3 regions of the Brucella pituitosa genome follow, and region 3 is predicted to be linked to each of the others. Evidence: riboswitches for the same ligand, from Rfam matches in the RefSeq annotation. Region 3 holds a riboswitch; each other region holds the start of a gene.

Region 1 (10,439 bases), 690 kb from region 3:
GTTCCTCTACAGCATGTCGCAGAAAAGTTGGAACCGGCTTTCCGGTGACGATACGCGTGTCGAAACAAACCGCTATTGCTTGCATTCATAATCGACTTTGAATTGGAGAAACCCGTGAGCGACGACATTACCAGCGAAGCCCAGACAATTGCTGTTGGCCAGTTGCGTGCTTTCATCGAGCGCATTGAGCGTCTTGAAGAAGAAAAAAAGACCATCGGCGACGATATCAAGGAAGTTTACGCGGAATTGAAGGGTTCGGGGTTTGACAGCAAGGTCGTAAGGACCATTATTCGTCTGCGTAAAAAAGAAGACCATGAACGTCAGGAAGAAGAAGCCATGCTCCAGCTTTATATGGATGCATTGGGCATGGGCTGACTTTAAGGGCCCAACTCTCTTCCTGAAATCGTAACCCTGCGGGTCCGTGAGGAACCGTATGCTCAGGAAGGGGATAGGGTCCATGGAGTTTAGAAAGCTCGGACGTACTGAACTCGAGGTTTCGCCGCTTTGTTTTGGCGGCAACGTATTTGGATGGACGGTCGACGAAGCAACGTCATTTTCGCTTCTCGACCGTTTTGTCGACGCAGGACTTAATTTCATCGACACAGCGGATGTCTATTCCGCATGGGCGACCGGCAATGTTGGCGGAGAATCCGAAACCATTATCGGAAACTGGCTGAAATCCCGCGGCCTGCGCCATAAAGTCGTTATCGCTACCAAGGTCGGCTCAGAAATGGGGCCGGACGAAAAAGGCCTTTCTCCCAGCTATATCCGCAAAGCCGTCGACGCCTCCCTCAAGCGGCTGCAAACCGACTATATCGATCTTTATCAGTCCCACTGGGATGATCCGGAAACACCCTTCGAGGATGTACTGGGAACCTATAAAGAGCTCATCGCAGCGGGCAAGGTGCGCGCTATCGGCGCATCCAACCTCACGCCGCAACGTCTTGCTGAGGCGCTTGATACGTCGAGCAAACACAATCTGCCACGCTATGAAACGTTGCAGCCGCTTTACAATCTCTATGATCGTTCTGATTTTGAAAGCGGGCTTGAAGCCATCTGCCGCGATAATGAGCTGGGCGTCATTCCCTATTACTCGCTCGCATCCGGCTTCCTGACGGGTAAATACCGTTCAAAGGATGATCTTGGACAGAGTGCGCGCGGCGCGGCCGTCGAAAAATACCTCACCGATCGTGGGTCGCGTATCATTGCGGCGCTCGACCAGGTGGCCCGCGCAAATGATGCCACCCCTGCACAGATTGCGATTGCCTGGCTGATCGCTCATCCGGCGATCACGGCCCCCATAGCCAGCGCAACGCGTTCTGCTCAGCTTGGTGAACTGATCGATGCAACACAGATCAAACTGGATGCAGAAGCTATCGCGCTGCTCAACAAGGCAAGTGCCTAGGATCTGTCGTCGAGGGATAAGAAATTATCCCTCGATCTCTTCTCTCAACATTTCAAGTTCCAGCCATTCTTCTTCCATGGCTGAATGTTCAGAACGCTTTTTTTCGAGAAGATCGGCGGTCTTGGCAAAAAGCGTCGGGTCTTTGGCGTAAAGCTGCGGATCGGCCAGCTTCCCTTCCAGCACAGTGATTTCCTTAGCCAGCACATCCATTTTGCCGGGCAGACTTTCAAGTGCAAATTTCTGCTTGTAGGAAAGCTTGCGCTTTTCCTCGCGCTTGGGCTGCACAGCCTCATTGCCCTTGTCGCCAGCCTTGTCGTCAGCCTTGTCGTCGGCGCGTGCGGCAGCTGCCTTCACATTGCGTCGTGCCAAGGCCTGCTCTTTGCGTTGAGCCATCATATCGGCATAGCCGCCGGCATATTCGAGCCAGTTACCATCACCTTCTGGCGCAATCACAGAGGTCACGGTACGATCAAGAAAATCACGATCATGGCTGACGAGAATGACTGTGCCCGGAAAGCCTGCAACCAGTTCCTGCAAAAGATCGAGCGTTTCCATATCAAGATCGTTGGTCGGCTCATCAAGGATCAGCAGATTGGCCGGTCTTGCCAGAACACGCGCCAGCATGAGACGCGCTCTTTCACCACCTGACAGTTCTCGGATCGGCGTGCGTATCTGTTCAGGCTGGAAAAGAAAGTCCTTCATGTAAGAAACGACATGGCGCTGCTCACCATTGACGATGAGGCTTTCGCCGCGACCATCGGTCAGATAATGCGCCAGCGTATCATCCAGATTGAGGCTTTCACGCTTCTGATCAAGCTCGGCCATTTCGAGATTGACACCAAGGCGCAAAGTGCCTGAATCGGGCTGAAGCTTGCCAGTAAGCATTGACAAAAGTGTGGTCTTGCCTGCCCCGTTAGGACCAACAAGCCCGATCCGGTCACCGCGTTGAACACGAGTCGAAAAATCTCGGACCAGTACGCGCTCATCATAAGCTTTGTTGAGCTTTTTCGCTTCAATGACAAGCTTGCCGGATTCCTTGGAATCGCTTGCTGCAAGAACAGCAGTGCCTTGCGCCTTGCGATGATTACGAAACTCCGAGCGCATCGAGTGCAACTCGCCAAGACGGCGCATATTGCGCTTGCGACGTGCTGTTACGCCATAGCGCAGCCAATGCTCTTCGCGCGCAATCTGACGGCCAAGCTTGTGATGATCGCGCTCTTCTTCTTCAAGAACCTTGTCGCGCCATTCTTCAAAATGCCCAAAGCCCTGATCGATACGACGCGTAATACCGCGATCAAGCCACACCGTCGAACGGCTGACATTTTCGAGAAAACGGCGGTCATGCGAGATCAGCACGATGGCCGAACGAATCTGACGCAGCTCGTCTTCCAGCCATTCGATGGTGTTAAGATCGAGATGGTTCGTCGGTTCATCAAGCAACAGCACGTCAGGCTGTGGCGCGATCACGCGTGCAAGAGCCGCACGGCGCGCTTCACCACCAGACAGATGATCCGGCTTTTCTTCGCCGGTCAGCCCCAGATGCTCAAGAAGGTAGGTTACACGATGCGGATCGTCCGCCGGTCCAAGACCAGCTTCAACATAAGCGCGCACATTGGCAAACCCATCAAGGTCCGGCACCTGCGGCAGATAACGAACCGTCGCGCCTGGATGCTTGAAGACTTCGCCCGAGGTCGGCTCGACCATGCTGGCCGCGATTTTCAGCAAAGTAGACTTGCCTGAACCGTTTCGGCCGACCAGCGCAATGCGGTCGCCCTCACTCACAGAAAGGGCAGCTTCCTCCAGAAGCGGTGTTCCGCCAAAGGTAAGCTTGATCTGGTCGAGGCGAAGAAGCGGAGGTGCCATGGTTCTCTTTGAAAAAAGCGGTTGAAAATTCCGCCCTGCTTGTCGGGGACAAAAGTCATTCTGTCAAATGGAACCGTCAAAAAACGAACAGGCCGGGTTTCCCCGGCCTGTTCTTTAAACTTTGATACCGCTAAACGGTCGATAGCGTCTTAGTTACAAGGCGCTTCGTAAACGCGGCCGTAATTATCGCGGTAACGGCAATACTGAACATTGTTACGGGTTGTCGCAGCACCGAGAAGCGTACCACCGACAGCACCAATGGCAGCGCCGGTCAGAGCACCGCGACCGTTACCACCAATTGCGCCACCAGCGAGCGCACCAAGAGCAGCACCACCAACACCATAACCAGCGGTACGCTGTTCAGCCGTCGTGCATGCTGCCGTTGAGAACGCAAGCGCACCGACGATTGCAATCATGGAAAGACGTGATTTCATGAAACAATCTCCTACTAGAGTTACACCAACACCGACTTTGCGTCCCCAATTTCGGCGTAAAGCAGATCATACCCGCTTGATCCATTTACAATACGTTTCGACTGTCAGCGTCAAGCAGTTTCAATTTTTAAGGTTAGCAGCTGCCCTGAAAATGAGCCTCCTCACTCAAGTTCGCTACAAGTATCGCAAGGCCTGAACGTGCGGAAACACAAAGAGTTCCACGTACAATATTGGATACCGTCCATGACGACCCGAACGGCAAGGTCACATTGTCTAACGGCCACTCGGCATTTGTGATTGAAAACCCTTCAACGGTGCAGAAATTCACAACACTAAATGACGTGCCATCCGGGAAATCATAAACATGGTCTCCCGCAACCAATGGCCATGCTTCCTCAACCCCGCTCGACAGAAGAATGTCTCTGCCTTTTGCCACCTGCGCCGTCGCCATCGTCAGATGCAGAAGCGTGTGATCCGTGCGCGAGCCACCAAATGCACCACAGAGAATGACCTTCTTCGCTCCGCGTTCAAAGGCTTCCTCAAGTGCAAGTTCACCGTCCGTCATATCCTTGGCAGCGGGGAAGGCTCTTTGCGGCACATGCGCATATTTTTCTTTCAATGCTCCCGAGGTCGAATCGAAGTCTCCCAACCAAAGCTCAGGCTCAACACCAAGGGCTTCCGCATGGCGCATACCGCCGTCCGCGGCAAGAACCCGTGCACCAGCTATCTGCCGTTTCAAACGTTCAGTGACGACGAGATCGCCGCCGAGAAGAATAACAAATGTGCTCATAAGTCGCTCATAACACGTGGCATTTGTCCTCGAAAGCCTGCATCTTGATCATCGCCATCTCTTGCCCTTCTGTTTGCAAGGCACTATTGTCGACCTCGCTCTAACGGGGTGCCATTCAACCATTGAATGGCTGAGAAGCCGCACTCCGGCTAACCCGCTGAACCTGATCCGGCTTGTACCGGCGGAGGGATTAGATGCTGCCCGATTTATCGATAACGGCGCTCAATCCTTTAAATAAAAGAAAGGACTTGCCGTTATGCGGCTTTTATCTCTGCTCACCTTATCGCTCTCTGCGGCTTTCGCCTTTGCGCCTCACGCTCAGGCAAAAGATAAGCTCACCATTTACACCTATGACAGTTTCGTTTCCGAATGGGGTCCAGGTCCCAAGGTGAAGGAAAATTTTGAGAAGGAATGCGATTGCGAACTGGAATGGATTGCATCAGCTGACGGTGTCGCCCTTCTCAACCGTCTGAAGCTCGAAGGCGGTAATACAAAAGCCGACATCGTGCTCGGTCTCGACACGAACCTGACAACAGAAGCACATGCCACCGGCTATTTCGCGCCAAGTGGCATTGATCTGTCCAATGTCAAAGTGCCGGGTGACTTCAAGGACGATGCTTTCGTGCCTTATGATTATGGCTACTTCGCTATCGTCTATGATTCCGAAAAACTGCCCAACCCGCCGCAAAGCCTGAAAGAACTGATCGAAGGTGATCCGTCACAGAAAATCGTCATTCAGGACCCGCGGACATCAACACCCGGCCTTGGCATTCTGCTGTGGATCAAATCGGTCTATGGCGATCAGGCGGGTGAAGCCTGGGAAAAACTGCAAAAGCGCATCCTGACGGTTACACCGGGCTGGTCGGAAGCCTATGGTCTCTTCACCAAGGGCGAAGCGCCGATGGTGCTCTCTTACACAACGTCGCCTGCCTATCACATGATTGCGGAAAACACCGAGCGCTACAAGGCACTGGCCTATCCGGAAGGCAATTACCTTCAGATTGAACTTGCTGCACAGACCACAACCGGTGCGAAAAACCCACTGGCTCAGAAGTTTCTTACCTTCATGACTGGTCCCGGTTTTCAGGATGTGATCCCTGAAACCAACTGGATGTATCCGGCAGGCAAGACTTCACAGCCACTTGCTCCGGCTTTCGACAAGCTGCCAAAGCCTGAAAAAACACTTCTGATCCCAGCCGATGAAGTTGCGAAAAACCGCAAAGCTTGGGTTGATGAATGGCTTGCAGCCTCCAGCAAATGAGCAAACCGCTGACCATCGGCCATCCAAGACAAATGCCTGCGATCAAACCACTCGCAGGCATACTGGCGCTTGGCTTTCTGGCGGTTCTGGTCGGCGGCTCGCTGCTGGCTCTGGCGATGGAAGCCAGTGGCTTCAGCACTGACGTCTATTTCGATAGCTACCTACTGCGGGTAGCCCGTTTCACGATCCTGCAAGCGGCAGCATCAAGCCTTCTATCCGTGCTGTTCGCAATTCCTGTGGCGCGCGCGCTTTACTCGGAAGCGAGCTTTCCGGGACGCAGCTTCATTCTGCGTCTCTTTGCTCTGCCGCTGGCGCTGCCCGCCCTTGTGACTGTGCTTGGCATCACCAGCATTTATGGTCGCAATGGTTTCATTGCGCAGCTTTCGCAATCGGCTGGCTACCCGGTCTCGCCCGATATTTACGGCATCACCGGCATTCTTATTGCGCATGTGTTTTTCAACATGCCACTGGCGGTCCGGCTCATTCTTGCCGCGTATGAAACGATCCCCGCCGATTACTGGAAACTTTCAGCGCAACTCGGTATGCACAGCACGCCACGCTTTCGTCTCATCGAATGGCCTGCCATCCGGCGTAACTTGCCGGGCATGACCGGCCTCATATTCATGCTCTGCGTCACCAGCTTCACCACCGTACTGACACTGGGCGGCGGCCCTCGCGCAACAACGCTTGAAGTCGCAATCTACCAAAGCCTGCATTTCGATTTTGATCCGGCACGTGCTGTAGCACTCACGCTCGCACAGCTCGCGCTGACATTGATGATCCTGCTGGCACTGCGTCTGACCGGGCGTCCGTCAGAAGAGGGCTTCACGCTTGCAACGACAGCCAGACGTTATGGCAAACCATCTACGCGAGAACGTGTTTTCAATATTATAGCGATTGTGATCGGCTTTCTTTATGTGGCGCTGCCTGTTTCAGGTGTCGTCATTTCGGGCCTTGCCGCAGATCTGGTGCGATTGTTGAGCGAACGAACCGTATGGCGCGCAATCTCCACCAGCATCGCGCTCGGCTTTTCTGCTGCCCTGCTTTCCGTCATCCTCTCGCTCTCACTTGTTATCGCGCGCGAGGCGACCCGGAACATACGGCTCGCCAACCTCTTTGACACGGGCGCCAGTCTCATATTGGTGATGCCACCTATCGTACTTGGAGCGGGATGGTTCATTCTGCTGCGCCATTTCACTGACCCATTCGCAATGGCTCCCTTGATGGTGGTGACCGTGAATGCCGCTATGGCCATGCCATTTGCCGTACGGTTGCTAAGACCCGCATGGGATACATCAGCCGTGCGCCACAACAGGCTTTGCGCTCAGCTTGGCATCAAAGGTTTTAATCGACTGCGACTTATCGATTGGCCGTCGGTCCGCAGGCCATTCGGAATGGCCTTTGCCTTTGCAATGGCGCTGTCTCTCGGCGATTTGGGCACAATCGCCCTTTTCGGCAGCGATGCCTTGCTGACCCTGCCCTATCTTTTGTTTCAGCGTATGGGCAGCTATCGCACATTCGACGCAGCAGGCCTTGCGCTTATTCTCGGTCTTCTATGTCTTGGTCTGATGATGATTGCAGATCGCGCCGCAGCCCGAAAGGAAACGCCCCGTTCATGAATATCCCGCCGCCTAAGACCAATCTGGCAAATATCCGCTTTGAAGATGTTCGTTTCAGCTATGGCGAAACCAACATGCATTTCGATGTGAATGTGCCGGGCGGCGTTATCACGGCGATTGTCGGCCCAAGTGGTTCGGGAAAATCCACATTTCTCAACCTCATTGCAGGGTTCGAGACGCCACAGGCTGGGCAAGTTTTAATCGGCACAACCGATGTCACCCACCTGCCACCGGCATCCCGGCCTGTCTCCATGGTATTTCAGGAAAACAATCTTTTTGCGCATCTGACGGTCGAGCAGAATGTCGGGCTTGGTCGTTCGCCCAATCTGAAGCTCAGTGAAGCAGACCGGAGAGCCATAGCCAGCGCCCTTGGCCGCGTCGGGCTTCAGGGGAAAGAACAGCGTAAGCCCGAAGCTCTTTCCGGTGGTGAACGTCAGCGCGTGGCGATAGCGCGTGCGCTGGTGCGTGAACGCCCCGTCCTTTTGCTTGATGAGGCATTCGCCTCACTGGGGCCAGCGCTGCGTCACCAAATGCTGGATCTGGTGCGTGAATTACAGCGGGAAAACGCCATGACCGTGTTGATGGTCACCCATACGCCAGAAGATGCCCTTTATCTCGACGCATTGTTGCTATTTCTCGACAATGGTCGGATTTCCGCTCAAGGGCCCGCCGTTGAGTTGCTGTCATCATCTGGACCGGAAGCATTGAAGCACTATATCGGTGAGCAGGCACCGAAGCTCAAATGAAGCTTTTCATGTGATTCCATTCACAACTGGAAACGCTGTGGGGGAGCATCCCGAAAAGTGTGAAACGATTTTCGGATAACATGCTCATCGAAACGCGCTCTGAATGTTACGGTTGTGGACATATTTTGTTCGCAATCAGCTTGAAGAACGGCTTAGAACACTGATCTACTTCTTGTGGGCTATTCAGTCTGTAGCTAGATTTGCGCCACGATATCGACGCTGATTCAATTGCGAGGGTAAAATACTGATCCGTCAACAGACCCGTGTCCGGGCCTCCCTGTGTCTTCCAGTCTCTCTGCCAGAACGGATGCAGCGCAATTGGCGGAAACCAGCCATCGGTCTTGGCTTGCTTGCTGTTGCCTTGATTTCAGGTTGTCAGTCGATCAATTCGAGCAAGGATCTTGGCCTTCAGCCGTCCTCAAATCCGGTAACGGTCGAAAACGTCACCCGCAACGACCGTCTGGCACAGATCGGCGCACAACAGCACCCGCGTATCCTCGCGACCTATGGCGGAGAGTACAAGGATCAGAAACTCGAGCGCATGGTTGCCAAGATCGTTGGCAATCTGACGACCGTTTCCGACAAGCCGGATCAGACCTATCGCATCACTATTCTCGATAGTCCCAATATCAATGCTTTCGCGCTGCCCGGTGGTTTTCTTTATGTGACACGCGGCTTGCTGGCGCTAGCCAACGATTCCTCGGAGGTTGCAGCCGTCATTGCTCACGAAATGGGCCATGTCGTCGCCAACCACGGTATCCTTCGGCAGGAGAAGGAAGCCGAGACGGCGATTGCCGGACGTGTCGCGACCGAAGTCCTGCATAACGAGAGCGCAAGCCGGGAAGCAACCATTCGCGGCAAACTGCGCCTTGCCCAGTTCTCACGCAATCAGGAACTGCAGGCCGACGCCATTGGCATCAAGATGATTGGTGAAGCGGGCTACGATCCGTTTGCTTCCGCACGCTTCCTGCAATCGATGGAAGCCTATACGGATTTCCGGTCAGTTTCTGGCGCAACAGATGCAAGCCTCGACTTTCTTGCAAGCCATCCAGCCACCCCGCAGCGCATTCAGCTTGCGCTCGGACATGCACGCCGCATTGGCGCACCGGGGGTTGGCACCACAGATCGCGATTCCTTCCTCAACGGAATCGATGGGCTTCTTTATGGCGACTCGCCCAATGAAGGCTATGTTCGTGAACAGACCTTCATCCATCCAAAACTGGGCGTAACCTTCACCGCACCTGAAGGCTTCACCATCGACAATTCGGCGAATGCCGTCATGGCGAGCGGTCCGGGTGAAGTAGCAATCCGTTTCGACGGTGCATCCCTGCCCGCAGGCTCAAACCTCACCGATTATATCAAATCGGGTTGGGTAACAGGCCTCGATGAAAGCTCGATCCGTCCGATCACAATCAATGGCCTGCCTGCCGCCACCGCACGCGCAAGTGCCGACCGCTGGCAGTTCGATATTGTGGTAATCGGCGCAAACAATAAGGTTTATCGGTTCCTGACTGCAGCGCCTAAGGGGAGCAATGCCTTGCTGCCTGCTTCGCAGACCGTAACCCAGTCATTCCGCTTACTGTCCCCTGCCGAGCAGAATGCGATCAAGCCATTGCGCATTCGCGTCGTTACTGTGAAGCCGGGCGATACGATGGCGAGCCTTTCCGCACGCATGCAGGGCACGACGCGCAAGCTTGAACTGTTCCGCCTGCTCAATGCGATGTCTGCTGGCGCGACGGTGTCGGTTGGTGATCGGGTAAAACTCATTAGCGAATAAGGATCACCCCGAAAGTGGAAATGGAAATCCGTATCAGTGCACTGCTTGCCGGAAAGATCGCTCCTTTGGGAGAACGACAGGCACCGAGCGGCATTGATAAGAAGGCCGTTTCCGGTCCTGCAAGGCTTCTTCGTGACGGTCTAGAATGCGATGAGCAAGGCGACAAAAAAGTGCATGGCGGCCCGGAAAAAGCCGTCCATCACTATCCCCACGATCATTATGATGATTGGCGTGAGGACGTAGGTGACAATCCTCGTCTTGATGCATCTGGCGCTTTTGGCGAGAATATTTCAACGACCGGACTGACCGAGCACAATGTTGCAATCGGCGACCGCTTCCGCATTGGCACAGCGCTCGTGGAGGTTTCGCAAGGCCGGCAGCCTTGCTGGAAGCTGAATGCACGTTTTGATGTGCCGGATATGGCCATGCGCGTGCAAAAAACCGGCCGCACCGGCTGGTACTATCGTGTTCTGGAAGAAGGTGTCGTTGCCGAGAACGATACGATGAAGCTGGTTGAGCGGCTTTCGCCGGAATGGACGCTGCA
Region 2 (10,439 bases), on a different replicon from region 3:
TTGTTGATCGTGATGGAACCATGGTTTCGCTCACCAACACGCTGTTGTCGCGCTTCGGTTCGAAAGTCGTTGCACCCTCGCTCGATCTTCTCATGAACAATGGCATGATGTGGTTCGACCCGCGCCCCGGGCAACCAAACTCCATAGCGGCTGGTGTGAAGCCGCTTGCAAACATGTGCCCGATCATTGCAAGCAAAAATGGTCAGCCCCATATCGCGCTGGGAGCTGCAGGTGGGCGTCAGATCATGCCAGCCGTCGCTCAGATACTGTCCTATATAGACGTGTTCGGCCTTTCGCCAGAAGAGGCATTTCATGCACCGCGTATCGATGCAAGCGGCGTAAAGCTTCGCGTTAGTGAACGCGCGCAGCCCGATGTGCCAGCGCGTTTAAGTGAAGAATTTCCGGTCGAAATTATTGCCGACACACTCTATCCGGTGAACTTCTCCATTCCTTCCATCGTGATGCGCGAAGACGGCCAGAATATCGGCATGGCTCATCCCTATCATCCATGGGCAGCGGTACGCACGGAGGCAGAATGACAAACCCTGTGCTTACAGTCGATGAGCTTGTCGTTCATATTGCAGGACAACCGGTAGTGGATGGGGTGAGCTTTCAAGTCAATGAAAGCGAAATCCTGTCTGTTGTGGGCGAGTCCGGCTGCGGAAAATCGCTGACGGCCTTCTCCGTCATGGGACTATTGCCTAAGGTAGCAAACATAGCATCTGGACGCATTCTATTCGGCGAGCAGGATCTTGTCAGTGCGCCTGAAAAGACCAAACGCGACTTGCGCGGCAATGACCTCGCAATGATCTTTCAGGAGCCGGTCGCATCGCTCAATCCACTGATGAAAATTGGCCGGCAGATCGAAGAAAGCCTTGTCGTACACCGCGATCTGAGTGGCAAGAAAGCGCGCCACGCAGCCATTGCCATGCTCGAAGAAGTGGGAATTCCAGAACCTGAAATTCGCTTCGGACAATATCCTTTCGAACTGTCAGGCGGCATGTGCCAGCGCGCTATGATTGCCATGGCCCTGATCTGCCGTCCTCGCCTTCTGATCGCGGACGAGCCTACGACAGCTCTCGACGTGACCATTCAGGCGCAGATACTCGACCTCATGAAAAAGCTGCGCGACGAGACGGGAACAGCAATCCTGCTCATCACGCACGACATGGGCGTTGTCGCCGATATGGCCGATCGTGTGGCTGTGATGTATGCAGGCCGCGTCATCGAACAGGCGCCCGTCGATGCGATTTTCTCCCGGCAGGAGCATCCTTACACAAAGCTGCTGCTCTCAACCATTCCACGTCTCGAAGGCGAACCGAAAACCCATCTTCCGACGATTGAAGGCATTGTGCCTGATATCGGCTCATGGCCTAATGGTTGCCGTTTCGCACCACGCTGCCCGATCTCGGAAGATCAATGCAGGACGCATGTACCGCCGCTTTCAGCGCGCATGGATGTTGGCGCAGCGGCCTGCTGGCGCTCGCAACAAGTGGGAGCGCTGGTATGAGTGACATGTTGCTGTCCGTTGAAAATCTTAAAGTTCATTATCCCATTCGCGGCGGTCTGCTGGGCCGTGCCGTCAACTTTGTGAAAGCCGTTGATGGCGTCGATCTTGAGATTGGCCGTGGAGAAAGCGTGGCTCTGGTCGGTGAGTCTGGTTGCGGTAAATCCACGCTCGGCACAGCTATCCTTGGCATGACCAGAGCGACATCCGGCAATATCAGCTTTGATGGGAAACCAGTCACGCATGGTCTGTCTGAAACAATACGCGGGCTTTCACGTGATATTCAGATCGTGTTTCAGGATCCTGCATCGGCACTTAATCCGAAATTGACGATTGGCGAGAGCATTGCCGAGCCACTGGCTATACACAATATAGGCACAGCATCCGAACGGCGTGCCCGCGTTGCAGAACTACTCAAGCTCGTGGGCTTGCATCCTGAACACGCGCTCAGAAAGCCAGGTGCATTTTCAGGCGGACAAAGGCAGCGCATCGTGATTGCCAGAGCGCTGGCACTTAATCCCAAGCTGATGATTTTGGATGAGCCGGTTTCAGCACTCGATGTTTCGATCCGCTCGCAGATACTCAACCTGCTTCTCGACCTTCAACGCCAGTTCGGACTGTCATATCTATTCATCAGCCATGATCTCTCGGTTGTCAGACATTTTGCTGACCGTGTAGCCGTCATGTATCTGGGGCGGATCGTAGAGACGGGCAAAACGTCCGAAGTCTTCAATCAGCCGGAACATCCTTACACTGAAGCACTGATCTCAGCCATTCCACTGCCTGATCCTGTGGCCCAGCGTCAGCGCAAACGCATCGTTTTACGTGGCGATCTGCCAAGTCCCGCCAATCCGCCGAAGGGCTGCAGCTTCTCCACACGATGCCCCATCGCAGTTGCAGAATGCCATCAAACCCCGCCATTGCTCGTTGAAAGAAGCGCAACACGCCGCCTCGCTTGCTATGTTCGCGCGGCATGAAACGCACCGCCTGCCAAGGCGGTGCAAAACGTTTGCGATGCATATGAGAACTCTTGCAATTTAAACATGAGTATAATAGTTAAGTTTTGTACTCAGGCTGCGAAAGTTATACATTATGTACTGGTTCAATGTTTCACTCACGGCTTTTGCGGCCTGCGTTGTCGGATTTGCAGCTATAACATTTATGCTATTGCGCGTCCGCCAAAGCGCATGATATGTGCATAGCTATTCATTAGTTTGTACATTTTTTTATTTGATAAATTATACTAACAAAGCATTCAATCAGAACGCGTGGAAGCACGTTTCAGCAGACCAGATTGCTCAAAGGGATTGAAATTGAGTAGACCGACTATCATAAGCTTATCATCGATACCTTCGCGTTTTCATCTGATACAGCCAACCCTAAAGTCTCTTTTATCTCAGAATTTAAAAGCCCACGAAATTAGGCTTTATATACCGGAAACATACCGCCGCTTTCCCGATTGGGATGGAACACTGCCGGTTGTGCCGAAGGGCGTAACTATCTGCCATTGTGATCAGGATTATGGCCCCGCGACGAAAGTCCTTCCCGCCGCCAAGGACCTGAAGGGACAGGATGTTGATATTCTGTTCTGCGACGACGACAAGATTTATGATCGAGGCTGGCATGCACGCTTTAAAAGCGAAGCGGCCAAGAAACCGAACACTTGTATTATTGAGGTAGGCGAAACATTCCCGGATATATCCGATGATTACCGCCCATCCGACAGGCTCCCACGCAGCCGTTGGAAACACAAAGACTCTATATACAGAGTGAAACGGATACTCTGTCTTTTTACCATCAAGCCTAACCTGACCTCCCCGGGATATGTCGATCAGATTTCCGGTTTTGCTGGTGTGCTTGTTCGCCCAGAATGGTTCGATGAACTCTTCTACGATATTCCCGACGTGATGTGGACTGTAGATGATCCATGGATTTCCGGACATTTGGAACGCGTGGGCATTCCAATCTGGAATACCGGAAAGCGACGCCACCTTCGTGAAGGCGAAGGAAGCAGAGTGGATGCACTGCTTAATCTGGTTCAGGAAGGGCATGACCGTATTGAGGCCGATCTCCTTGTCATCGATTATTTCCGCGAAAAATATGGCATCTGGCAGAAGGGCGGCAAGATTGATCCCGAGACAAATTTGCGTACTACATCCATGTTTGAGATGCTGAGACGAAGAGAACTTGAACTTGTGGAATCCAATAAAGCTAACTGACTAGCGCATCGTTGATACGATGATTTCAGTTCGGCTATATCCAAACCATCGACTACCCAACGGCTCGACATTGGCGAGAGTCTCGATTAAGATTTTTGACACCAAGGGGAGTCCCGCAAGGGGCTGAGATACGGCTGGCAAGCGCAGCGCCGTGACCCTTCGAACCTGATCCGGATCATGCCGGCGAAGGGATGGGGAAGTTTAAGCCAGCCTTTTGCCGGCCTCATTGCGAGGCCGTATAATGCAGAATGTATGCGGTCTCGCTACCAGCAGAAAGGTAGCACTATGACTGAACACTTCTCTCAAACACTGAAGCAAGTAAGCGAGCCATTGTGGACGCAGGCCGTTGAGCATTCTTTCGTCAAAGAGCTCTGTGCTGGCACCCTTTCGGATATATCGATGGTATCCTATCTGGTTCAGGATCATCGTTTTCTCGACAGTTTTCTCACTTTGCTGGGTGCGGCAATGGCCACAGCCGATACATTTGAGGCGCGGCTGCGCTTTGGCCGCTTTGCTGGAATGGTATCCGGAGAAGAAAACACCTATTTCCTCCGTGCTTTTGCAGCACTCAATGTGAGTGAGGAGGCACGCGCAAATATCCCCGATACCGAACCAACCATCGGGTTCAAAGCAATCATGCGTGAATCTGCTACCACGCGCTCCTATGGTGCAATACTCTCAGTTCTCAACGTTGCTGAAGGTCTTTATCTTGATTGGGCATCGCGCGCGCCCTCGCCGCTTCCAAATAATTTCGTCCATGCAGAATGGATCACACTACACGACAATCCCTCTTTCCGGGAATTTGTAAGTTTCCTCAAATCCGAACTGGATCGGGTTGGTCCAGCGCAGCCAGAAATATGTCGAGACTTTTTTCTCCGCGCTGTCCATCTCGAACTTGAGTTTTTCGAGGTGAATTATCGCTTCGGCAAATAACACCAATAAGAAACGGCGGGCTTTGCCCGCCGCAATATTTTCGACATACCCTCACAAATTTAGTTCTTCACAGTATCTTCGAGGAAGAAACGACCAAGCGGGTTCTGATAGAAGTTCTCAATGTTCTTGCCGGTGACATTGATATAAGGGCTGTAATAGAGATCGATCCAGTTGACGTCGTCCTTCGCCATTTTCTGAAGATCGATATACATGGCCTCACGCTTCTTTGGATCAAGCTCCAGACGCGCTGCTGCAACGAGGTCTTTTACCTTCTCATTGTTATAGCGGGTCATATAATTCATATTGGTATCGTGACCCAAAACGAATGTGGTCTTCTGGTCGGGGTCCAGAACGTCATTGGTCCAGTACATGACGGAGATATCGTAATCACCAGCAATCAACATATCCCAGCTCTGGCTGGGGTCGACTTTCTGGAGGTTGACGGTAACGCCTGCCTTCTGAAGCTGTTGTTGTAGAAGAACTGCGATCTGTTCGTCCGTTTCGTTGCCAGCATTGACGATATAATTGAGCGACAAGTCCGATGCGCCAGCATCGGCCAGCATCTGCTTGGCTTTTTCCGGATCATACGGACGCTTGAGATTATCCGCGTAATGATACAGAGCGCCCTTCGGTATGTAGGAATTTGCAACCTGACCAATCCCGAATGTCACGGTATCGACAATCGACTGCTTGTCGATCGCCATGTCCAGCGCCTGACGGACTTCCTTCTTCGCGAGTGCACCATGCTCATGATTGATCAGAAGATGATCTTCGCGTGTGGAGGTATCTTCGAGAACCTTCAAATTCGGGTCTTTTTTCAGCTCTGCCACGCGCGAGAACGGTACAAAAATCGCGGCATCCAGCTGACCGGCCTGCACGTTGAGCATACGCGTATTATCGTCAGGAACAGAGATCCACTCTACCCCGTCGAGCTTAACACGATCCGCCTCCCAGAAATTCGGATTCTTTTTCAAAATAACCCGGTCACCACGACGCCATTCGTCCACCACAAACGCACCCGATGCCACTGGTTTTTCTGCGTAGCCATCCTCACCCAACTCCTCCAGTCCCTTCTTGGAAAGAACCGAAACATTAGGGAGTGCGAGCGTGGACAGGAATGGCGCGGAAGGCGTTTTGAGTTTAACGACCAGCGTATGCGGATCAGCAGCTTCGGCAGTGTCCACGACCTTATAAGAGTCGCTCCAAAGCGAAGCTGGATTGTCGCGAATACGCAGAAGCGAAAAAGCGGCATCATCGGCCGTGATCGGCGATCCATCCGAGAATTTAGCATCGCGCAGCTTGAACGTATAGGTGAGACCGTCATCCGAAATCGTCCAGCTTTCAGCAAGACCAGGCTCGAGTTTCGTGCCTGTCTTGTCGACCCGCACCAACACATCATAAACGTTTGAGAACACCCAGTTGTCGATATTCTGTGCGGTCTTGATTGGATCGAAAGTAGAGGAATCCTCGCGTCGTCCGATTGTCAAAACACCCGCCGCTTCGGCAAGTGCTGCACCAAATGTCATGCTCGTCATGACAGTGACGAGGCCGATCTTCATCCATTTTTTAAGCATGTGTATTTCCCCTTATATTTTTGGTTAGTCGCACATCGTTTTCGATGCGTGTTCAGGATGCTTCAGCAAGAATTCTCTCTTCAAACAGCGATTTCGTGGGATCAATATCGGGTATCGCGCTGATGAGTGCCGCCGTATAAGCCTCTTTGGGGCGCGCAAAAACCTCGGCGCTTAATCCCTCTTCCACGATCTCGCCATGATACATAACGACCACGCGCTCACAGAGATTCCGCACGACAGCAAGATCATGGGCGATGAATAGCAATGTCAGCTGCATCTTGCTTTTGAGCTCGCGAAACAGATCGACAATCTGTGCCTGAATGGTGACGTCGAGTGCTGCGATACACTCGTCAGCAATGATCATTTTTGGCTCCACTGCCAAAGCGCGCGCTATACCGGCGCGCTGACATTGCCCGCCGCTCATGCTGCGTGGTTTGCGAGTGGCAAAGCTTTGATCAAGCCCCACAAGATCGAGCAGCTCGACAATACGCTGAGGTGTATCCTTAACGTCAATCTTGCCCTGAACCCGCAGTACTTCTGCCAGTGTCTCACCTACCGTCATGCGAGGATTGAGCGAATTGAACGGGTCCTGAAATACCATGGCCGCATCACGACGTAATGCCGCCAGTGCTTCCTTACGATCAGGGCTGAGCGTCAATCCGTCAAATGTAATGCTGCCTTCGGCGATTGGTGTCAGGCCTAAGATCGCACGTGCAAGCGTGCTTTTTCCGCTGCCAGATTCTCCGACGATCCCGATCGTCTCGCCAGCCCGAACTTCAAGGCTTACACCCTTTAGCGCGCTCGTCGTCCGGGCCTTGAGAAATCCCCCAGCCACAGGGTAACGAACATGCAGATCATTAACCTGCAACAGCGGCTGATCCCCTAACTGAGGCACGAGACGCAAGGAAGCCGTCTCAGGCAACGACGGATGGCTGGCTATGAGATTGCGTGTATAGGGATCGCGGGGATTACCGAGAACGTCGCTCTTCAACCCCTGTTCCAGCACCTTCCCGTTACGCATAACAGCAATACGATCACAAGTCTGCGCGACCACCCCCAGATCATGGGTGATGAGGATGATGGAAAGCCCGCGTTGATCGCGTATGTCCATCAAGAGCTGGAGTATCTGCGCCTGAATGGTGACATCGAGTGCAGTCGTCGGCTCATCGGCAATAAGAATTTCCGGATCGCATGAAAGGGCCACCGCAATCATCGCCCGTTGACGCATCCCACCAGAAAATTCGTGCGGATAACTGCCATATTGGCGCGCAGGGTCTGTAAAGCCGACCTGCGCCATGATTTCGATTGCTGCGGCCCGCGCGTCAGCCTTATTGAGCCCTTTATGAAAGCGTATGCCTTCCGCGATCTGGTCACCAACACTCATCACAGGATCAAGATGGCTGGTCGGGTTCTGGAAAATCATGCCGATCTTGCCACCACGCACGGCAAGCAATTCAGCTTCGCTTGCCTGAACCAGATCCTTGCCCTTGAGCATGACCGAACCTGCGGTGATCTTTAAAATCGACGACGGTAAAAGCCTGACAATCGAGCGGCAAAGCAGACTTTTTCCCGATCCGCTTTCACCGACCAAGCCAAGAATTTCACCTTGGTTGAGCGTGAGAGAAACGTCATCGATCAAGCGCCGGGTTTCATCCGGCAAATATGCATCAACCTGAAGATTACGAATGGAAAGAACTGGCTTCATCATTCGTGCACTCCCAGCGCTTCACCCAGTCCATCGCCGAGCATGCTAAAGCCAAAAGCCAGAAACACGATAGAAAGTCCGGGAAACAAGGTGATCCACCAGGCCGTGGTCACAAAGGGCTGGCCTTCGGCAACCATGACACCCCATTCTGCAACAGGTGGCTGCACACCAAGCCCGAGATAGCTGATTGCCGCACCGTTCAGCAGCACGAGAACGGCATCCGACATTACGAAAACCAGCGATCCGGCAATGGCATTCGGCAGAAGATGGCGGAACATGATACGGAAACGGCTGAAGCCAAGGCTTTCAGCAGCAACGGCATAGTCAGTGGATTTCAGAACCAGTATCTGCGCCCGAACAAGGCGGGCGTAAGAAACCCATCCAACCAGTGCCATGGCGATATAAAAGCTCTTAAGACCCGGCCCCAAAATAGCGATGATCGACAGCATCAATACCAGAAATGGGAACGCCAGAATGATATCGATCAGGCGCATGAAGATCGTATCAACAATGCCACCAAAAAACCCGGCAACCGTGCCGACGACCGTTCCAATGGCGAAAGGGAATATGACACCGAAGACTGCGATCTGAAGATCAATACGTGCACCCCAGATAACGCGGGAGAGAATATCCCGCCCGAAATTATCAGTCCCGAACGGGTGCAACCATGACGGTGGCTGCAAACGAACGTCAGCATTTTGAACAACGGGATCAAAAGGGGCAATCAGCGGCGCACCAAAAGCCAGCAATACAAAGAACGCAAGAACACCGATCCCGATGGCGAGCGTCGTGCGTCGGCTTAGGAAACGGCGCCAGTTGATCAGGGTTATAGGGAGAAGGCGTGCACTCATAGCTTCACCCGTGGATCAAGCGCGACAGTGGCGATGTCGGCCATGAAATTGACCAGAACCGTTGCGCAGGCAAAGACCATGGCAACGCCCTGCACAACCATATAGTCGCGGGAGAAAATCGCACGCACCAGCAATTGCCCCATGCCCGGAAGAGCAAACACGCTCTCGACAACCACTGTGCTGCCGATCAGCCAGCCAATATTAACGGCCAGCAAATTAACAGTCGGCACCAGAGAGTTGGGTAAAACATGTCGCCAGAACACAATGTTTTCAGGCATCCCACGAGCTCGCGCAGCTGTCGCAACATCCGAATTGAGTGACTGGATCATAGCCGCGCGCAGGCTGCGGGCAAGCACAGTTGAAAGTGAAAGTGCTATCGTGAGGCTCGGCAGCACCAGATGCGCGAGCTTCTCTTGCAGCGTGTTGCCATAGCCTGAAACCGGCAGCAGATCGAGCTTTACACTAAAGAGGATAATCAGCATCAAGGCGAGCCAGAAGGGCGGAAAGCCAATCCCGAATGTCGAGACCGTGCGGATCACATGATCGCTGATTTTACCGTTACGCCGCGCTGCAATCGCGGCCAAAGGGACGGCGATCAAGATCGAAAGAATGACACTGCAAATAACCAGCATCAAAGTCGGTTCGATGCGTGTCGCAATCAGCTTCAGGACGTCAATCTTATAGAGGATCGATTTTCCCATTTCGCCATTTGCAATGTTGCGCAGGAAATACAGATATTGAAGCCACATGGGTTCATCGAGGCCATATTGCGCACGGATATTGGCAATGGCTGCTGGTGTCGCGCGCGTGCCCAGAAGCACACGTGCCGGATCACCCGGAATGAGCCGGACCAGTACGAATGTGATGACACTGATCCCGAACAGAACCGGCAGCAACTGGAAGGGGCGGCGTAGTACAAACTGAAAGCGATGCATGGGCTGCGGAGTTTCTCCCTAATATTCTGATCTATCGAGAGGAACGATGTCGATTGAGAAAGCCGGTCAAGGCCGGATAATAATAGGACGGGTTTTCGTAAAATGGCATATGGCTGGCATTTGGCACCACATGCAGTTCGGCATTTTTCAAGGCAAGCTTCATGCGCAGAGCGCAGGCAGGCGTCAGCTCATCATGCTCCCCAACCGTGATCAGCACAGGAACTTCGATTTTTCCGAGATCAGGCACACGGTTCCAGTCTTTCAGGTTGCCCGTATAGAGAAACTCGTTCGGACCCTGCATCGTACCATATGGCCCCATGTTCCAGTCATCAAGCGAGCGTTTCACGGGTGCGGGCCAATCCGAAAGGCGGCAAACATGGCGATAATTGAGGATCGTGATCGCTGCCGCATATTCCGGGTGATCGAGCGTCCCCTGCGCCTCATGCTTCTGCATCATCGCAACGGTTTCTGGTCCCAGCGCGCTGCGCAGCCGCTCCAGTTCACTTACCAGATGCGGCATGTCCGCGACTGTATCTTCAAGAATGAGCGTCTTCAGATTTTGTGGATAGGTCAGTGCATAGTCAATTCCAAGCCAGCCGCCCCAGGAATGGCCGAGAAGATGCACTGTACCAAGACCCAGCGCCTGACGAACCGTTTCGGTTTCCTCGACATAGCGCGCGATTGTCCATAACGCAGGATCAGTTGGACGATCAGA
Region 3 (10,439 bases):
CGCACAGGTCATGCCTTCGATAGCGAGATCGGCGCTCCTGGATGGTACGTCGTAACCGGCCTTGCGGATGGCATCGATGACCGCAGGCATATCGGGGGCTGCTTTAAAGGTTACATCAGCGCGTTCGGTCGCAAGATTGACCAGAACCTTTTCAACGCCCGGCACTTTCGCAACGGCTTTCTCAATGGAAGACACACAGGACGCGCAGCTCATGCCCTCAACGGGAATGGCAAAACTTGTGTTTTCGGGTTTGACTGGCTTGTTCATGGCAATCCCTTTCAGCCCCTGTTGTGAGGAGCGATATTACGAGTTGCACAATAAATAACCCTTCCCACCGTTGGAAGGTCAAGCCTTAATATGGAATGATTTTCAGACTGCCATTTCGTTCTGTGGCTGCATCGTCGCGAGGATCGATCCGCAACGGGTCTGGATGAATTCCAGCACGTCGGCTGCAGGCATCGGGCGTCCCATGAGGAAGCCCTGCACTTCACCGAAATTCTGTTTACGCAGACATTCAAGCTGTTGTGTTGTTTCAACCCCTTCGGCGGTTGTGACAATCTTGAAGCCCGCTCCAAGCGTTGCGACAGCCTGAATAATCGCCAGATCACGGCTATCAATTTCAATGCCGGAAACGAAGCTCCGGTCAACCTTGATCTTGTCAAAAGGAAAAGAACGCAGATAGCTCAGAGATGAATAACCGGTGCCAAAATCATCCATGGCAATGCGTACACCCAATCGGCGTAACTCGAACAGCAGCTCAGTATTGTGCTTGCTGTTTTGCAGAAAGACCGATTCCGTAATTTCCAGCTCGAGACGATCCGGTGAAAGCCGCGCTGTAAGCAATGCGTCCTTCACGGAATCAAGCAGCGTGCATTGATTGAACTGGACCGGAGAAAGATTGACCGAGACCTTGATGTCGTCGGGCCATGAAGCTGCCTCCCGACATGCCTCGCCAAGAACCCAATCACCGATGGGGCCGATTAGTCCTGCCTCTTCGGCAATCGGAATAAATTCAACCGGGGAGACCATGCCCAATACGGGATGATACCAACGTAGCAAGGCTTCAAAACCGGATATACGTCCGGTTTCAAGATTGAATATCGGCTGATAATGCAACTCGAACTGCTGCGCTGCCAAAGCCAGCCGCAAGTCGGTCGTCATGGCATGACGTTTCTCAACGGCAAGGCGCAGGGAATGCTGATAAAAGCAGAAGGTCCGTCTGCCATCTGCCTTGGCCGCATAAAGTGCAAGATCGACATTCCGCATCAACACATCGGGATCGTCACCATGCATAGGCGCCTGCGCAATACCGATGCTACATGTCACAAATTCCGAGATATCGCCCAGATCGAATGGATCCTGAAATGCCGAAAGGAGACGGTCGGCAAACATGGCAATCTGTTCAACCGTATCGCAGTGATAAATGATGGCGAATTCATCGCCTCCAAGCCGCGCGATAAACTGATCACTGATGATATTCTTGAGACGAACCGCAACCTGTTGGAGAAGCAGATCGCCAATCTGGTGACCTCTGCTGTCGTTGATGGTCTTGAAATGATCAATGTCGAGATAAAACAGCGCGAATGCAGGAGCGCGGTCTCTCTTTTTCAACACCCCGGCCATATGCTGCGAGAAATAGGCACGGTTAGGCAAATCCGTCAGACTGTCATGCATGGCAACATGGGCCATGCGTTCCTCAATCTGCCGCTGCTCTGTTGTATCCTCTATCAATCCAATGAGATAACGCGGCTGATCGCCCTCTATCGGAGGGATCGAGCGTTTTATAATCCGCATCCGGCGCGGCTTACCATCCGCGCAACGGATATCGCGTTCAACCGTCAATACATTGCCGCGGCGCATGGCCCGACGATCCTGCTGGGTCAGAAGCTTTGCTTCCTCAATCGGAAAGATTTCTGCGTCAATCGAACCGATAACTCGATCAATATCGTGCCCGCTGATGCTGGACGCCGCCTGATTGTAGAGGAGGTAACGCCCCTGATCCTTCATGTCCTTGACGAACACGCCAAGCGGCAAATTATTGATGAGACTGTCGAGCAGGGACTGCACATGATTTGCCTGCCGGTTAGCTTCTTCCAGCTCGGTAATATCCTGCACAATTGCCAGGATCGCCTGCTTTCCATCAAAAATAACCTGACGCCCGTAAGTCAGAACATCGATGGTCTGGCCGTTGGCTTTCAAATGCTGCCAGCGCTCGGGGCGTTCCAGATCACTCCTGTCGCGCACTGCGGCAAACATTCTGTCACGTTCGGTCTGTGGGCGGATGTCCAGCACCGTCATGCCGGGTATTTCGTCAACGGAATAACCATAGAGCCCATGGGCCGCTTCATTCATGACAATGAAATGCAGCGTTTCAGGATCATAGACCCACATCGGCGTCGGATGGGTTGTAAAAAGAACGCGGAAATCTTCTTCGGAGGTGCGCGTCATGGCACCATCCGAGCGAGCCTGACCGGCTTCCCGCTTCCTCATCATTGTCCCCTCATCAGACTAATCCTGACTGGATGTTCTCTGTTCTCGTGTCTGGAGAATCAGACCAAACTGTCTGTAGCAGGACGAAACAATCCCGTGGATAGCTTACTGCGTATAATTTTAACAAATTATATACAAATTATAGGAATCGCTAAATTAGCACCTGTGATTTTGAATTTTTGAGAGCTTTGCTCTGTCTCTTGACCGGCCTGCCGTTCCGGCCTATGCCTTAAAGCGCAAAATTCGTTGGGGTGCCTTCGAAGCAATATCAGGAAAAGTGCTTAGCGGTTTTCCGTCCGATATTGCGACACAAAAGGCTGAGAGACGCTGATCGCGTTAACCCATTGAACCTGATCCGGGTAATACCTGCGTAGGGAACGGAGTTTGACGCGTCGCGACCGAGGGAGTTCCCTCATCGGAGTTCAAGCTCCAAACAGGTTCATGACGTCTCATTTTTCCGTTCGGAATGAGAGACGTCATGATGGACCAAAAAAACAGTTTCTCCCGAACTACACCAAACAGCAGTGCGGCATCCGTGCCCATATGCGTGACTATTGCGGGCTCTGACAGCAGCGGAGGCGCGGGCATTCAGGCCGATCTGAAAACATTCTCGGCACTCGGCGTCTATGGCGCCAGCGTCATTGCCGCCGTCACGGTGCAGAATACACGTGCTGTAACAGCGGTGCATGATGTGCCACCGGAAATTGTCGCCGGACAAATCGATGCGGTTTTCAGCGATCTCAATGTCGCTGCGGTCAAGATTGGCATGGTCTCGGTTCCCCGGACCATTCAGGCAATTGCGCGAGGCCTCGAGCATTTTTCCGGCCCTATCGTTCTTGATCCGGTGATGATCGCCAAATCAGGTGATCGCTTGTTGAGTGAAGATGCTATTTCGATCCTGCGCGAAAAGCTGATCCCGCTTGCAGCCATTTTAACCCCCAACAGACCGGAAGCTGCCTGCCTTCTCGATGGACCAATGGCAAGCAATGAAGACGAGGCAGAGGAACAGGGCCGTGCTTTGCTAAAGCTTGGCGCCAAAGCCGTCTTGATGAAAGGCGGACATGCGGAAGGCGCAATCTGTACGGACCTTTTGATCCGCAGTGACCAGCCAACGATCCGGCTTGAAGCACCGCGCATCTACACGCAAAACACGCATGGAACGGGTTGTACACTATCTTCCGCAATTACAGCCGGACTTGGTAAGTATCTCCCTCTTGAGCAAGCACTCCGCGAGGCCCACGCCTATCTGCAAGGGGCGATCCAGAACGCAGACAAGCTTAAAGTCGGCAGCGGGCATGGTCCTGTGCATCACTTCCATAATTTGTGGGAGACAGTCTGATGCGTGTCTCCATCATTGGCGCAGGTGTTGCTGGCCTTGCCTGCGCTACAGAATTCAGCGATCAGGGACATGCAGTCACTATCATTGCCAAAAGCACTGAGATCGGTTCCGACAGCTGCTCCTGGTTTGCCGGTGGAATGCTCGCCCCATGGTGCGAAGGCGAAAGTGCGGAAGAACCAGTCGTGCGGCTTGGGAAGCAAGCAATTGACTGGTGGGAACGGCATGTTTCAACCGTCCACCGCAAGGGAACGCTCGTCATATCCCACACACGCGATGCAACCGAACTTCGCCGCTTTGCCCGTCGGACGGAGGCCTTTGATACCATTGATCAGGAACAGATCGAGGCGCTGGAACCGGACCTCGCAGGCCGTTTCCGGCAGGGGCTCTTCTTTGCTGAAGAAGGCCACCTCAACCCACGCAACACGCTGATTGAACTTGCCGAGAATCTTCAGAAAAAAGGCGTGGTATTTCATATGGGACAGGATGCGAAAGACGTAAAGATCGACACCGATATCACCGTCGATGCGCGTGGTCTTGCGGCGCGTGATCAGTTGCAGGATCTGCGCGGCGTGAAGGGCGAAATGCTTATTGTTCGCTCCCGCGACATCAATCTTTCGCGCCCTGTGCGCCTACTGCATCCACGCATTCCGCTTTATATCGTGCCGCGTGGCGACGGCATCCACATGATCGGCGCAACCATGATCGAAAGCGATGAGCGGGGCGGCATCAGCATCCGCTCGACGCTGGAAATGCTGAGCGCCGCCTATGCGCTGCATCCGGCATTTGGCGAGGCGGAAATTCTGGAAACCGGTGTCGATGCCCGCCCGGCCTTCCCCAACAATCTGCCGCGTGTGCGCAAACGTGGCCAAACCATCTATGTCAATGGGCTTTATCGGCACGGCTTTCTGCTCTCGCCTGCGGTCGCACGCATGGCGGTTGCGGCTGCAACTGAAGCCGAACATAGGCCTGAATTTTTAGAGGAACTGGCATGACCATCGTTTTAAACGGCGCGGTCTTTGAAACCACGAGCACCAATCTTTCAGCCCTGCTTGCAGAAATCGAACTTGATGAAGCGGTGGTGGCAACCGCGCTCAATGGCGAATTCATCCCAGGCGACGAACGCGAAGCCACCCTGATCGGTGAAGGCGACCGCATCGAAGTGCTCGCACCCATGCAGGGAGGCTAGGATGCTGGAATTTTACGGAAAAACATTTGAAAGCCGCCTGCTATTGGGAACGGCACAATATCCATCCCCCTCTATTCTTGCTGACAGCGTTCGCTCGTCAAAGACTGAAATCGTGACGGTTTCGCTTCGGCGCGAGAGCGGCAACATGCGTGCGGGTCAGGATTTCTGGACGCTCATCAAAGATTTGGGTGTTTCGGTTTTGCCCAATACTGCCGGGTGCCATACCGCACGCGAAGCTGTGACCACGGCAAAAATGGCGCGTGACGTTTTCGGCACCAACTGGATCAAGCTTGAAGTCATCGGCGATCACGACACGTTGCAGCCCGATCCTTTCGGGCTGGTCGAAGCAGCACGAATTCTCTGCGATGAAGGCTTTGAGGTCTTTCCCTATATGAATGACGATCTTGTAGTTGCGGAAAAGCTGCTCGAAGCAGGCTGCAAGGTGTTGATGCCATGGGGCGCACCGATTGGTTCAGGTCGCGGCCTCAACAATCCTTATGCGCTTAAAACCATGCGCGCGCATTTCCCCGATATTCCACTGGTCGTGGATGCCGGTATTGGCGTGCCATCGCACGCTGCAACCGCAATGGAACTTGGCTTTGATGCCGTGCTGATCAACACCGCCGTTGCCAAAGCGGGCGATCCTTGCGCTATCGCCCGCGCTTTTGCGCTCGCTGTTGAAGCTGGTCGTATCGCCTATGAAGCCGATCCGATTGAGGCCCGCGACATGGCAGCCCCCTCCACTCCCCTCATCGGAAAGGCGTTTTTGTAATGCTCCTCGATCCGTTCTACCCGATCTTTGACAGCGCCAGTTGGTGTGAGCGCATGGTACCGCTTGGCATCAAACTCGTGCAGCTGCGCATCAAGGATAAGAACGACACGCAACTGCGCGCAGAAATCCGCGCAGCACGCGAAATTTGCGCGCAATATGATTGCCAGCTCATCGTCAATGACTACTGGAAACTGGCTATTGAGGAAGGCTGCGACTTCATACATCTCGGTCAGGAAGACCTTGATGACGCCGATCTCGATGCTATCCGTGCGGGCGGCTTGAAGCTCGGTGTATCCAGCCATGATGAGGCGGAGCTTGATCGCGCATTAGCGCTAAAGCCAGCCTATATCGCGCTCGGTCCGGTCTATCCCACCATTCTCAAAAAGATGAAATGGCATGAACAAGGACTGGACCGCGTCAGTCAATGGAAAGCCAAACTTGGCGATATTCCGCTTGTTGGCATTGGCGGTATGAATGTGGAGCGCGCGCCGGGCGTCTTTAAAGCCGGAGCTGACATAATTTCAGTCGTCACTGACATCACTCTCAACCCCGATCCCGAAGCCCGAGTACGGCAATGGATCGAAGTTACTCGACCTTACGTAAAACAGACCCAAACGGTTTAACCGGAGGAATTATGAAAAAACTAGCTCTTGCTGCGCTTTTCAGCGCCACGGCTTCGTTTGCCCTGATGTCAGCTCAGGCAGCTCACGCGAACGATAAATTCAAACTCATACTCGACTGGTATGTGAACCCGGATCATGGGCCGATCATCGTGGCCGACAAACTCGGTTACTTCAAGGATGCGGGTCTTGATGTGGAAATCATCGCCCCTGCGGATGCATCCGTACCACCCAAAATGGTTGCGGCTGGACAGGCTGATCTGGCAATCTCCTATCAGCAGCAGGTGCATCTCGATGTTCATGCCGATATTCCCCTGATCCGCGTCGGCACTCTGGTCGATTCTCCACTCAATTGCCTGATGGTGCGTGACGATGGTTCGGTCAATTCAATTCCCGACCTCAAAGGCAAGAAGATCGGCTTCTCGGTCGCTGGTGTTGAAGAAACGGTGCTTGGCACCATTCTCAAAAAGCACGATATTCAGTTGTCCGATGTTGAACTCATCAATGTGAATTTCTCGCTCGCGCCATCGCTGATGTCGAAGCAGGTTGATGCCGTGATGGGTGCCTATCGCAATGTTGAACTCAACCAGATGGCGGTTGAAGGGGTCGCGGGCAAATGCTTCTTCGTCGAGGAAGAAGGCGTGCCGGTCTATGACGAGCTGGTTTATGTCGCCAATTCCAACAAGCTTGATGCGAGCGAAAAAGAGCGGATTTCGCGCTTCCTCGCAGCCACCGAAAAGGCCGCGCAATATATCGTCAATCATCCAGAGCAAAGCTACGACCTGTTTGCGTCTTACAGTTCTGAACTCAAAGACGAGCTGAACCAGCGCGCGTGGAAAGACACGGTTGCGCGTTTCTCGCGCTCGCCTGCAAGCCTCGATTATGGACGCTGGAGCCGCTACGAGGCCTATCTCAAGGAAAATGGTCTTGTGCCTTCGATCCTGCCTGTCGAAAAATTAGCCATTGATGTGAATGCAGAAGGTGACAAACCATGAGTGCCACGCTTTATTCATCCGAACTGTTCACCCGCCTGCGTGCTGCAACACTTGATGACTGGACGCCCTATATTGATCATGAATTCGTGCGCGGATTAGGCGATGGCACATTGCCGAAATCGGCGTTCCTGCATTATCTCAAACAGGATTATGTCTATCTGCATCACTATGCCCGCGCCTTTGCGCTCGGTGTCGTGAAGGCAGGCAGTCTTCAGGAAACACGGCTTTGCGCCGAAATCATGCATGGGCTTGCGGTTACGGAATTGCCACTGCATATCGGCATCTGCGCCCGCGAAGGCATCAGTGAAGACGAGCTTTACAACACAAAAGAAGAGCCGGAGAACCTCGCCTATACGCGTTATGTACTCGATTGCGGGCAGGCTGGCGATTTTCTCGATCTGCTGACCGCACTGGTTCCCTGCGCACATGGCTATGGCGAAATCGGGGTTAATCTCGCAGCCACGGCAAAAGCCGGTACGCCTTATCAGGAGTGGATCGACACCTATGCGGGCGCTGATTATCAGGAGATGTGCCACACGGTTGGCAAGCTCTTTGATCAGGCCGCGAAAGATCGCATTGGTACGGATTTCGAGAGCAGCCCACGCTGGCCAAAGCTCTGCCAGATTTTTGCAACGGCCAGCAGGCTCGAAGCGAACTTCTGGAGCATGGGTCTCAAAGAAGCATGACGAGCATCGCTCCTCGCTCGCGCAAAAAACGCATCGCCGACGGGTTTCTGTCGGCGGTTGCTGTGCTGGCACTGTGGCAGGCTGTGGTGAGCATCTGGCAAATGCCGCGCTTCATCCTGCCCGGCCCGCTCGACGTCGTGCAATCGCTCATTACCAATGCGCAGCTGATTGCCGACAATGCCGTCGTGACATTTGGCGAAGTGCTGGGCGGGCTTTTTTTCGGCTCTGCCATTGGCGTGCTGACAGCCATCGGCCTGATGATGTCGCCTCTTGCACAACGGCTGGTCATGCCAGTGATGGTGTTCTCTCAGGCTATCCCGATATTTGCGCTTGCGCCCATCCTGACACTCTGGCTCGGCTACGGCCCTGCATCCAAAATCGCTGTCACCATTCTGATGATCTTCTTTCCGGTCGTCTCGACCTTTCTGGATGGAATGCAGCGTACCGATCAGACGCTGATCAATGCCGCCGAAAATCTCGGTGCGAAACGGATGCAAATTCTGTTTCGCATTCGCATCCCGGCAGCTTTCCCGTCACTTGCCTCGGGTTTAAGCTTGGCTGCCGTCTATGCACCCATCGGCGCCGTGGTCGGCGAATGGGTGGGCGCATCCAAAGGGCTTGGCTATCTGATGCTGCTCGCCAATGGGCGCGCCAAGGTCGATCTGATGTTCGCAAGCCTTTTCGTTCTGGCAGCTTTCACTATGCTCTTGCATGCAACGATCTCACATTTTGCGCGCAAGCTCGCCGCGTGGCCTCGAAAGCTGTAAGGCAGCATTTTTGCCACACTCAATAGATTGAAATAAAATTTCTGCATTTTGCCACTTGGCAAATAGATTTGCTCATTTATTGTGCAGCCATCTGAAACACTGGCAAGAGGTATGAGATGCGTGCTTATCCATTTCCGTCGGTGCCCGGTGTTAATGCGGGCGCTTCCAAGCTTTAAGTCTTTGGCCCGTGTTGCAGGCTAAGGCCTGACCGCCCTCCCTAAAAGGGCACATTCCTAACAACTCCCAAATTTGCCGCAGCTATTTTCAGCTGTTTGTTTTGTCTTCGTTTTCACGCATTGTCCGGCGCATAACCGCATCGCACCTTTGCTGAAAATGATTTTAAAGGAACCAGAATCCGTCTTCGCGGCCTGGTATTATTCACATGACTCGGTTTCGTATAGATTTCCGGGGACCTGCCTTCCGCAATGTCCTCGGCTACACATTTGGCCACTGGCGAAGTCAGCCTCTGCGGCTGACGCTGATTATCATCAGCATGCTGCTTGCAACGGCCGCAGATGTTCTCACACCGCTTTATTCCGGGCGGCTCGTTGACGCCCTTTCTCTTGGCAAGGACAGCGCATGGAATGGTGCGGTTCATGCGCTGATTATCCTGCTTGCACTGGGTGCACTGGCGCTGATCACACGTCAGCTGACCTTCTATGTCATCACCGACTTCACGCTGAAGATCATGAGCGACATGGCAGCCAGTTCGTTTCGCAAGCTACAGCGGTTTTCGACCGACTGGCATGCAAATGCTTTTGCCGGATCAACCGTGCGCAAAGTCTCGCGCGGCATGTGGGCGCTCGATCTGCTCAATGACACGCTGCTCATTGCTTTGCTGCCATCAATCCTGATGCTGCTTGGCTCGGTAGCGCTGCTCTCATGGTACTGGCCAATGATGGGCTTGCTGGTTGCAATCGGCTCGGTGCTTTTCATCGTCTGCACGATCGTGATTTCACTGGGCTTCGTTGCGCCCGCAGCAACGCTCGCCAATAGCTGGGACACACGTATGGGCGGCGCTTTGGCCGATGCCATTTCGTGCAATGCCGTTGTTAAGGCATTCGGTGCGGAAGGTCGTGAAGATGGACGTCTCGCAAAGGTCGTCACCAAGTGGCGCGGTCGTACACGCCGCACATGGCTGATCGGCACGCTGAACGGCTTCATTCAGGGGGTAAACCTGCTGGTGATGCGTGGCGTGGTCATTGCCTTTGCGCTCTATCTGTGGAGCCAGGGCAAGGCAACGGCCGGTGATATCACCTTCGTTCTGACTGCTTTCTTCATGTTGCAGGGCTATCTGCGCGACGTTGGCATGCATATCCGCAACCTGCAGCGTTCGGTTAACGATATGGAAGAACTGGTTCAGATTGAAGCCGAGCCTTATGGCATTGCCGACAGGCCGGGTGCTGGTGCAATCAAGATTGGAAATGGTGAGATCACGTTCGATCACGTCACGTTCCATTACGGCAGTCACGACACAGCTCTTTATCGCGACTTCTCGGTCAGGATCGAGGCTGGTGAACGGGTTGGTCTGGTCGGTCATTCGGGTTCGGGCAAGACGACATTCGTCAAGCTCATCCAGCGTCT

What was found. Region 3 has a riboswitch for thiamine pyrophosphate ahead of thiD (bifunctional hydroxymethylpyrimidine kinase/phosphomethylpyrimidine kinase). Riboswitches for the same ligand answer to the same signal wherever they lie in the genome.
Positions count from the first base shown of each region.
Region 1: linked by a shared signal. The riboswitch ahead of thiB (thiamine ABC transporter substrate binding subunit) and the one ahead of thiD (bifunctional hydroxymethylpyrimidine kinase/phosphomethylpyrimidine kinase) in region 3 are both predicted to bind thiamine pyrophosphate.
Region 2: linked by a shared signal. The riboswitch ahead of ACSME1_RS11620 (TenA family protein) and the one ahead of thiD (bifunctional hydroxymethylpyrimidine kinase/phosphomethylpyrimidine kinase) in region 3 are both predicted to bind thiamine pyrophosphate.

Region 1 covers NZ_OZ264092.1:1,045,725-1,056,163, forward strand. The annotation lists gene ACSME1_RS05085 (DUF2312 domain-containing protein) at 115-375, shown strand; gene ACSME1_RS05090 (aldo/keto reductase) at 458-1,405, shown strand; gene ACSME1_RS05095 (ABC-F family ATP-binding cassette domain-containing protein) at 1,430-3,268, opposite strand; gene ACSME1_RS05100 (glycine zipper domain-containing protein) at 3,418-3,702, opposite strand; gene ACSME1_RS05105 (thiamine diphosphokinase) at 3,836-4,492, opposite strand; TPP riboswitch at 4,587-4,699, shown strand; gene thiB (thiamine ABC transporter substrate binding subunit) at 4,749-5,753, shown strand; gene thiP (thiamine/thiamine pyrophosphate ABC transporter permease ThiP) at 5,729-7,372, shown strand; gene thiQ (thiamine ABC transporter ATP-binding protein) at 7,369-8,118, shown strand; gene cdlP (cell division protease CdlP) at 8,426-9,895, shown strand; gene ACSME1_RS05130 (MOSC domain-containing protein) at 9,916-10,439, shown strand, end outside.
Region 2 covers NZ_OZ264093.1:61,215-71,653, forward strand. The annotation lists gene ACSME1_RS11600 (gamma-glutamyltransferase family protein) at 1-539, shown strand, start outside; gene ACSME1_RS11605 (ABC transporter ATP-binding protein) at 536-1,510, shown strand; gene ACSME1_RS11610 (ABC transporter ATP-binding protein) at 1,507-2,484, shown strand; gene ACSME1_RS11615 (hypothetical protein) at 2,821-3,726, shown strand; TPP riboswitch at 3,821-3,935, shown strand; gene ACSME1_RS11620 (TenA family protein) at 4,012-4,659, shown strand; gene ACSME1_RS11625 (ABC transporter substrate-binding protein) at 4,719-6,233, opposite strand; gene ACSME1_RS11630 (dipeptide ABC transporter ATP-binding protein) at 6,286-7,941, opposite strand; gene ACSME1_RS11635 (ABC transporter permease) at 7,938-8,789, opposite strand; gene ACSME1_RS11640 (ABC transporter permease) at 8,786-9,724, opposite strand; gene ACSME1_RS11645 (proline iminopeptidase-family hydrolase) at 9,756-10,439, opposite strand, start outside.
Region 3 covers NZ_OZ264092.1:1,738,087-1,748,525, reverse strand. The annotation lists gene ACSME1_RS08375 (heavy metal translocating P-type ATPase) at 1-267, opposite strand, end outside; gene ACSME1_RS08370 (putative bifunctional diguanylate cyclase/phosphodiesterase) at 370-2,490, opposite strand; TPP riboswitch at 2,728-2,884, shown strand; gene thiD (bifunctional hydroxymethylpyrimidine kinase/phosphomethylpyrimidine kinase) at 2,972-3,829, shown strand; gene thiO (glycine oxidase ThiO) at 3,829-4,821, shown strand; gene thiS (sulfur carrier protein ThiS) at 4,818-5,015, shown strand; gene ACSME1_RS08350 (thiazole synthase) at 5,017-5,787, shown strand; gene ACSME1_RS08345 (thiamine phosphate synthase) at 5,787-6,410, shown strand; gene ACSME1_RS08340 (ABC transporter substrate-binding protein) at 6,422-7,402, shown strand; gene tenA (thiaminase II) at 7,399-8,088, shown strand; gene ACSME1_RS08330 (ABC transporter permease) at 8,085-8,855, shown strand; gene ACSME1_RS08325 (ABC transporter ATP-binding protein) at 9,238-10,439, shown strand, end outside.